4 regions of the Streptomyces sp. NBC_01334 genome follow, and region 4 is predicted to be linked to each of the others. Evidence: riboswitches for the same ligand, from Rfam matches in the RefSeq annotation. Region 4 holds a riboswitch; each other region holds the start of a gene.

Region 1 (2,195 bases), 3.7 Mb from region 4:
ACCGGACCCGCCCTCGCCCCCGTGCTCAGCGACGACTGGTCCGGGCGCATCGTCAGCAGCCACGGCCCCGACATCGCCCGGGACCTGGCCCGGCACTTCGGCGGCGGCCGGCCCACCCTGTACCCGTGCGGCCAGGTATCCCAGATCGAGGCCGTCGAGCGGATGTGCGCCCAGGGCATCGAGGAGGCCGCCCAGCGCGCCGGAGCGGCCGACGCCGAGGAGGCGGAGCGCACCGCCGCCCTCGACACGCTGCTCACCACGCTCGGGGTGCTGGAGCGAGGGCTCGGTGCCCACGAGTACCTGATCAGCGATCAGATCACCGCTGCCGACGTCGAGTTGTGGGTCGCCCTGGTCCAACTCGACACCGTGCACCGCTACCACCTGGACGCGGGGGCCGTGCACCGCATCGCCGACCACCCCGCGCTGTGGGCCTACGCCCGCCGGCTGGCCGCTCGTCCGGCCTTCGGCGCCCACCTCGACCTGGACGCCATCGCCCGCCGCCACCACGCCCGTTGCCAGGGCCTGGAGGCCGCCGGCGCCGCTGTCCAGATCCTGGACTGGGAGACCCACGCGGAAGCCGGTGCGGCGGTCCGACCGCAGGTCAACCGGCCCTGACCCGGTCCATCCACCGGACCGCCGTTGACATTCGTTCGGGCAACTGTCTTACTTACGGCCCAGAACGGTCATGAGCGTCAGCGACAAGCCCTGGCTAGCTGACCGGCAACCCTCGCTCCGCGGTGGGGTGCCCCAGGTGACGACCGGACCGACGTTTCGGTAATGACGTATCGGTAAGCGCGAGGGCCCCTCAGGGGCCGGAACAGTGATGGAGACGGACATGTACGCAGCTCATCGGACGGCGCCCCGTCGCCCCCGGGGCTGCGTACGGCCGTACCTCGACATCCTCGTCGCCAACCGCGCCGTCGATCTCCTGCGCGTGAACAGCGCACTGTGTACCGCACCGGGCCGTGCCCGCTGTCGGGGCTGAACGAACCCCTCGCACCGCAGCCCCGCCTCCGCGTTCCTGACGAACACCGCCCGAGCGGTGTGCCGTTGTCCGCCCCACCCCGGTCTCCTGTACGCATCCGTGCGCCATGCCCTGTTCGCGCCCGCGGAGCGGTTCCCGCCGCCCCGCCGAAGCGCGTCCGGCCACGCACGTCCGCCGTGACCCGGGGTGTCCCACTCCCGCCGGAGCCCCTCATGAGTGAACCCCCAGGCGCCGTGACCCTCGCCGAGCCCGCACCCGCCATCGACGTCCCGTCGGAGAAGCTCACCGCCCAGCGCGTCCAGCCGCTGCGCAAGCCCGGCCGCTGGATCGCCACCGCCGTGGCCCTGGTCCTGGTGGCGCAGTTCACGCACGGACTGATCTCCAACCCCTTCTACCAGTGGGACCGCTTCGGCTACTGGTTCCTGCGGCCGGTCATCCTCGACGGACTGCTGATCACCCTCGAAGTGGCCGCCTACAGCGCGGTGCTGGGCCTCCTCGGCGGCATCCTGCTCGCCCTCGCCCGGCTCTCGAAGAGCCCGGTGCTGCGCGCGGTCAGCTGGACCTACGTGTGGGCGCTGCGCTCCATCCCGCTGATCGTGGTGCTGCTCTTCCTCTACAACTTCAGCGCCCTGTACCAGACCCTGAGCGTGGGGGTCCCCTTCGGCCCGGCGTTCTTCCGCTTCGACGAGTCCCGGCTGGCCACCGACATGGTGATCGCCGTCGTCGGCCTCAGCCTCAACGAGGCGGCCTACGCCGCCGAAGTGGTCCGCGGCGGCATCCTCTCCGTCGACCAGGGCCAGCACGAGGCGGCCGCCGCCCTCGGCCTGCCCAAGCGCTACCAGTTCTGGAAGATCGTCTTCCCGCAGGCCCTGCGGTCGATCACGCCGAACTACGTCAACCAGCTGATCGGCCTGGTCAAGTCCACCTCGCTGGTCTTCTACGTGTCGCTGCTCGACCTGTTCGGCACCGCGCAGACCATGGGCGCCACCTATCCCGGCGACATCGTGCCGCTGCTGCTGGTCGTCACCGTCTGGTACCTGATCCTGACCAGCCTCGTCTCCGTCGTCCAGTTCTACGTCGAGCGCTACTACGCCCGGGGCGCCACGCGTTCCCTGCCGCCGACGCCGCTTCAGAAACTGCGGACCGGTCTCACCGACCTGCGGGCCCGCATCCGCCGGGAGGCCGCCGTATGACCACCGAGACCGTGCAG
Region 2 (2,195 bases), 1.7 Mb from region 4:
ACCTTGCGGCTGGCGCCGCCGCCCGCGAGGTACGGGTCGGCCGCCACCAGCCAGTCGGCGCGGCCGGCCAGCACGCCGGAACCGAAGGGCGCGTACAGCTTGTGACCGGAGAAGGCGATCCAGTCGACGTCGAGCTCCTGCACGGAGACCGGGTGGTGCGGGGCCAGCTGGGCCGCGTCCAGGACGATCCGGGCGCCGTGGGCGTGCGCGGCGGCCGCCAGCTCGCGTACCGGCCACAGCTCGCCGGTGACGTTCGAGGCGCCGGTGACGCAGACCAGGGCCGGGCCGTGGGGGTCACGGTCGGCGAGGGCCCGCTCCAGCGTCTCGACGGCCTGGCGCGGGGTGCGCGGGGCGTTCAGGTAGGTGACCCGGGCGTCCTGCCAGGGCAGCAGCGAGGCGTGGTGCTCGGTCTCGAAGACGAAGACCTGGCAGCCGGCCGGGAGGGCCCGAGCCAGCAGGTTGAGGGAGTCCGTCGTCGAGCGGGTGAAGACCAGCTGGTCGTCGGGGCGGCAGTCCAGGAACTCGGCCACCGTCCTGCGGGCGTTCTCGAAGAGGTCCGTGGAGAGCTGCGAGAGGTAGCCGGCGCCCCGGTGGACGCTGCCGTAGTACGGGGCGTAGGCCGCCACGTCGTCCCAGACGCGCTGGAGGGCGGGGGCGCTGGCCGCGTAGTCGAGCGCCGCGTAGGTGACCTCGCCGCCCGTCACGAGCGGGACCGTGACATCCCGGCCGAGAACGGGCAGCGGGGCACAAACGGTACGGGCGGCGGCAGCGGTGGAGACAGACATGGCGAACTCCCGTGAGAGGCAAGGGGGAACCACCGTGCGAGCGGGCATGGCTCGAGCACGGAGGAAGGTGAAAGGGGTGTGCGGAGGCGGGGCTCTACGCCCTATCGCATTCGCTTGCTCACGGAAGGCTCCCTCGAACGACCAGGACCCCTGGCGGTACTCACTCAGAAGAGTGCGAGGGGTCCGCGCTTGCCGTAGACCTCGCTGCCTACGACCTGGTCTTCACCCGGGGCACCCCGCCACGGACGGAGGGTTGCCGGACAGTCGGCCGGGGCCTCATGACTGTCACTCATGACCTGATACAGGAACGTACGTGAAGTGATCGCCGTCCCGCAACCCGTGTCCGGATCGCGGGACGGCCTTCAGCGGTGAGGCGTCACGCCTGGGTGGCGGCGACCCAGCGGTCCAGCGCCCGCTTGGCCGCACCCGAGTCGATCGACTCGGCCGCCTTGTCCATGCCGTCGCGCAGTTGCCCGGCAAGGGTTCCGGAGCCCGGCTCCAGGGCCACCAGCGCCGCCGCCGAGTTCAGCAGCACGGCGTCCCGCACCGGTCCCGTCTCGCCCTCCAGAAGGCGGCGGGCGACCTCCGCGTTGTACGACGGGTCCCCGCCCCGCAGAGCCTCGACCGGGACCAGCTCGAGCCCGACGTCACGCGGGTCGAAGGTCTCCTCGGTGACCTTGCCGTCGCGGACGACCCACACGTGGGACGTGGCGGTCGTGGTCAGCTCGTCGAGACCGTCGTCGCCCCGGAAGACCAGGGAGGAGTTGCCGCGCTCGGCGAAGACGCCCGCGACGACCGGCGCCATCCGCGGGTCCGCGACCCCGACCGCCTGGGCCCGCACCTTGGCGGGGTTGGTCAGCGGGCCGAGCACGTTGAACACCGTGCGGATACCCAACTGGCCGCGCGCGGCGCCCACATGACGCAGCGCCGGGTGGAACTTGATCGCGAAGCAGAAGGTGATCCCGGCCTCCTGGGCCACCTCGGCCACCCGCCGCGGGGTCAGCTCCAGATTGACGCCGAGCTTCTCCAGGACGTCGGAGGCGCCGGACGCGGAGGACGCCGCCCGGTTGCCGTGCTTGACGACCGTGGCGCCCGAGCCGGCCACGACGATCGCCGACATCGTGGAGATGTTGACCGTCTTCGCGCCGTCACCGCCGGTGCCGACGATGTCGACGGTCCGGCCGGGCACCTCGATCAGGTTGGCGTGCTCGTACATCGCCCGGACGAGTCCGTTGATCTCCGCGACGGTCTCGCCCTTGGCCCGCAGCGCCACCACGAACCCGGCGATCTGCGCGTCGGTCGCCTCGCCGCGCATGATCCGGTCCAGCGCCCAGAACGTGGCGTCGGCGTCCTGGTCGCGACCGTACAGCAGACCGTTCAGCACCTCGGGCCAGGAACGGCCCGCCGCGG
Region 3 (2,195 bases), 4.5 Mb from region 4:
ATCGCCTGGCGTACCTTCGCGTCCTTGAAGAGCGGCCGGGAGTTGTTGAGCCCCAGGTTGAACACCACGCCCGGGTTGGCCCGCGCCTGGAGGTTCACCGCGCCGCCCTTGAGCGCCGCCTCGTTGGCCCTGCCGACGCTGCCGATCGCGTCCACCTGGCCGGACTGGAGGCTGCCGGTGCGCACGCCCGCCTCGGGCACCACCTTGAACACCAGCTTGTCCAGGTAGGCCTCGCCCTGCTTGGTCCACAGGGAGGAACCCCAGGCGTACTTGGCGCGCTTGGCCAGGGTGATCGACTGGTTCTGCACATAGCCGTTCAGCACGAACGGCCCGGATCCGACCACTCCCTTGCTGCACTTCTCCTGCGGGCTCCTGCGCACGCTCGCCGACGACTCGATCCCCAGCGAGTGCGTGGCCGTGGCCTGGAGGAACTGCGCGTTGGGCTGCTTGAACTTCACCCGCACCGTGAGCGGGTCCACGGCGGTGGTGCTCTCCACACCGCTCAGGTACCCCTGGGCGAGTGTGGCGAGGGCGCCGAGCTTCGGCACCGCGTCGAAGTTGTCCTTGACCACCTGCGCGGTGAGCGGTGTCCCGTCGCTGAAGGTCACCCCTGATCTCAGGTGGAACGTGAACGTCGTGGTGTCCGCGCTGACGTCCCAGCTCTTCGCGAGCCACGGCACGATCTTGCCGGTCTTGGGGTCCTGGTCGGTCAGGGAGTCCACGACCTGACGCAGTGAGTAGATGGTGTCGTTGCTGCCCACCTGCTGCGGATCCACGCAGCCGGCGTCGGAACCCACCGCGAAGGTCAGGGTGCCACCCGACTTGGGGCTGCCGCCCTCGCCGCTCGAGCTGCCGCTGCCGCTCGACGAGCAGGCGCTGAGCAGAAGGCTGCCGGTCACGAGTGCGGCGAGCGCCGCCCACCGGGGGGTACGGGAATCCGGATGCGCTGTCACGGGATGGTTCTCCTACTCCAAGGTCACCGCGCGCATGCCGGTGCGGAACGCGGCATGGCGATGCGCGGAGGGTGCCGGCCACGCACGGGCCGGCACTGCTCAGAACTGTTCAGGGGGAGGGGGTGTCGACGACCGGGTCGATGGCGACGTCGACGACGGCGTGACCGCGCTGTGTGCGAGGGTCAGCCTGCGGGGTGGGGCGTGATCAGCCCTGACACAGACAGCTGGCGGAGCGCTGCAGGTCGATGTGGCGCCTGCGCGAGAAACCGGAGAACAGTTCCGCGGTCGCGATCGAGGCACTCAGGTTGCCGCTGTGCCGCACGCTGGTCCTCCACATCTCAGGCCCCTGGAACGGGGCCACGCGCTTGCAGGGTCGGTGACCCTGCCGGGCTTTCACCTGGAGCACCCCACCGCGGAGGAGGGTTGCCGGTCAGCTAGCCAGGGCTTGATGCTGACACTCAATGCCGGGGTCGATCTTACGGAGTACTGACATTATCCGTCAATATCGGTAGGAGAGTTGAACGGCTCCGCCGCACCGGCCCGGACGGCGGGTGCGGCGGAGCGGCGTCAGCGCGCGCCGGCCGCCCGTGCGGTGGGGAGGGCAGCGGCGTGGCCGCTACGGCTTGCGGGCGAGGCCGCCGTGTTCGCCGATCACGTCGGGGGCGGGGGAGGTGGCCTCCGGGCGCCAGAGGGGGACCGAGACGACTCCGGGCTCCAGGAGCTCCAGGCCGTCGAAGTACGCCGTGATCTCGTCGACGGAGCGCAGGTTGTACGGGACGGCGCCGCTTTCGTTGTAGGCGTCCTGGGCCTCTTCGAAGACCGGGTCGATGCCCCGCGAACCGTCGTTGACGGAGAGGTAGCTGCCGGACGGCAGTGCCGCCATCAGGCTGTTGACGATGGAACGGGCCTGGTCGTGGTCGGCGACGTGGCCCAGGATGTTGCTGAGGATGAGCGCGGTGGGACGGCTGAAGTCCAGCGTCTCCGCGGCGCTCGCCAGGATGCGCTCCGGGTCCAGCACGTCGGCGTCGACGTAGGAGGTCGCGCCCTCCGCGGTGGAGTAGAGCAGGGCGCGGGCGTGGGCCAGGACCAGCGGGTCGTTGTCGACGTAGACGATCCGCGTCTCGGGGGCGAGACGCTGGGCGACCTCGTGGGTGTTCTCGGCGGTAGGCAGGCCGGTTCCGACGTCCAGGAACTGCCGTATGCCCGCCTCGGAGACCAGGTACGTGATGTTGCGGCGCAGGA
Region 4 (2,195 bases):
CGGTAGATGGCCGCCGCCATCCGGCCCAACGCCTGCCCGTCCTGGTGACGGTGCTTGCGCACGCCGATGTCGACCTGGGCGAGGGCGTCCAGGCCCACCAGGTGCAGGGCGTCCACCAGCATGCCCAGCTCCACGCCGTAGCCGACGGGGAAGGGCAGCTGCTCCAGCAGACCGCGGCGGGCCGCGTACTCGCCGCCGAGCGGCTGCACGAACCCGGCCAGCTGCGGCCAGTGCATGTTGAGCAGCGGGCGGGCCATCAGCTCGGTGACCCTGCCGCCCTGGCCGGCCGCGCCGCCCAGCGGGCGGTCGTACATGCCCTTGACCAGATCCACCCCGGGGTCGGTGAGCAGCGGGCCGACGATCCCCGAGACGAAGTCCGAGGAGAACTCCCTCAGATCGGCGTCGATGAAACAGACGATGTCCCCGGTGGTGACCAGCAGGGAGCGCCACAGGACCTCGCCCTTGCCGGGCACGGCCGGTATCCGCGGCAGGATGTCGTCCCGGTGGACGACCCGCGCGCCGGCCGCCGCGGCCACCTCGGACGTACGGTCGGTCGATCCCGAGTCGACGACGACGATCTCGTCGACGAGCGGGACCTGGTGCATGAGGTCGTGACGGATGACCGCGACGATGTCACCGACCGTCTCCTCCTCGTTCAGCGCGGGCAGGACGACGGACACCGACTGGTTCGTGGCGCGCTTGGCGGCCAGGATCCGGTGGAGCGGACGATCGGTCACGGACCAGGAGCGGGTGGCCAGCCAGCGCTCAGTTTCTCGAAGCACAGTCTGCGGCTCCTCACTGTCGTGATCACACCGGGTGCACAGGAGGTGACCGTGTGATCCATCTCGCGGTTCGGACGACTATCTCAACTGTCCTGGCCTTCGGTTACAGTCTTGAACAACGCGGATGACCATCGCATGTCCGAGGTCGCCCCCCGTTCACAACTTCATACCGCTCATCCAGAGGGGCAGAGGGATACGGCCCGATGAAGCCCCGGCAACCCTCCAGCCGGTCTCGTAACGATCACTGATCCACGTGGTGATCGCTTCGCGAGGCTCCCGGCTCGGGAAGGTGCCAAATCCGTCTCACGGCGAGATGCGTCGTGAGGAAGATGAGGAGAAAGGGCCTCGCCTCACATGGCTGCGCAGACTGTTGCAAGCACCACCGACTCTACGACGTCCTCTGCTGTCGACCTCGGTCCGGCCGCGGCGTTGACCTGCCGCGAGTGCGGCCACCGCGTGCCCCTCGGCCCGGTCTTCGCCTGCGAGGAGTGTTTCGGCCCGCTCGAGATCGCCTACGACTTCTCCTCCTACGACACGGAGGAGCTCCGCAAGCGCATCGAGGCGGGGCCCGCGAACATCTGGCGCTACGCGCCGCTGCTGCCCGTCCCCGCGGACGTGGCCGACAAGCCCAACATCAACCCCGGTTGGACCAAGCTCGTCCAGGCCGACAACCTCGCCCGTGAACTGGGTGTCGACGCCGGCAAGCTCTTCGTCAAGGACGACTCCGGCAACCCGACGCACTCCTTCAAGGACCGCGTCGTCGCCCAGGCCATCGAGGCCGCCCGCGCGTTCGGCTTCACCACTCTCTCCTGCTCCTCCACGGGCAACCTGGCCGGTGCCGTCGGCGCCGCCGCCGCCCGGGCGGGCTTCCGGTCCTGCGTGTTCATCCCGCACGACCTGGAGCAGGGCAAGGTCGTCATGGCCGCGATCTACGGCGGCGAGCTCGTCGGCATCGAGGGCAACTACGACGACGTCAACCGCTTCTGCTCCGAGCTCATCGGCGACTCGGCGGGCGAGGGCTGGGGCTTCGTCAACGTCAACCTGCGGCCGTACTACGCCGAGGGTTCCAAGACGCTGGCGTACGAGATCTGTGAGCAGCTCGGCTGGCGGCTGCCGGACCAGCTGGTCGTGCCGATCGCCTCCGGCTCCCAGCTCACGAAGATCGACAAGGGCCTCCAGGAGCTGATCAAGCTCGGGCTGGTCGAGGACAAGCCGTACAAGATCTTCGGCGCGCAGGCCGAGGGCTGCTCCCCGGTGTCCGTGGCCTACAAGGCCGGGCACGACGTGGTCCGCCCCCAGAAGCCGAACACCATCGCCAAGTCGCTGGCCATCGGCAACCCCGCGGACGGTCCGTACGTCCTCGACATCGCGCGGCGCACCGGCGGCGCGGTGGAGGACGTGAACGACGAGCAG

Evidence for each region. Region 4 has a riboswitch for S-adenosylmethionine ahead of thrC (threonine synthase). Riboswitches for the same ligand answer to the same signal wherever they lie in the genome.
Region 1: another riboswitch for S-adenosylmethionine. It lies ahead of OG736_RS37110 (amino acid ABC transporter permease); the one in region 4 lies ahead of thrC (threonine synthase).
Region 2: another riboswitch for S-adenosylmethionine. It lies ahead of OG736_RS13150 (aminotransferase class V-fold PLP-dependent enzyme); the one in region 4 lies ahead of thrC (threonine synthase).
Region 3: another riboswitch for S-adenosylmethionine. It lies ahead of OG736_RS40465 (putative leader peptide); the one in region 4 lies ahead of thrC (threonine synthase).

Annotation. Positions count from the first base shown of each region.
Region 1 is NZ_CP130718.1:8,321,889-8,324,083, forward strand. Features, by position in the region: gene OG736_RS37105 (glutathione S-transferase C-terminal domain-containing protein) at 1-615, shown strand, start outside; SAM riboswitch class IV at 682-801, shown strand; gene OG736_RS37110 (amino acid ABC transporter permease) at 1,198-2,178, shown strand; gene OG736_RS37115 (amino acid ABC transporter ATP-binding protein) at 2,175-2,195, shown strand, end outside.
Region 2 is NZ_CP130718.1:2,888,668-2,890,862, forward strand. Features, by position in the region: gene OG736_RS13150 (aminotransferase class V-fold PLP-dependent enzyme) at 1-785, opposite strand, end outside; SAM riboswitch class IV at 966-1,082, opposite strand; gene trpD (anthranilate phosphoribosyltransferase) at 1,162-2,195, opposite strand, start outside.
Region 3 is NZ_CP130718.1:9,096,173-9,098,367, forward strand. Features, by position in the region: gene OG736_RS40460 (ABC transporter substrate-binding protein) at 1-953, opposite strand, end outside; gene OG736_RS40465 (putative leader peptide) at 1,159-1,290, opposite strand; SAM riboswitch class IV at 1,310-1,419, opposite strand; gene OG736_RS40470 (SAM-dependent methyltransferase) at 1,570-2,195, opposite strand, start outside.
Region 4 is NZ_CP130718.1:4,583,968-4,586,162, reverse strand. Features, by position in the region: gene OG736_RS20415 (glucosyl-3-phosphoglycerate synthase) at 1-782, opposite strand, end outside; SAM riboswitch class I at 953-1,118, shown strand; gene thrC (threonine synthase) at 1,137-2,195, shown strand, end outside.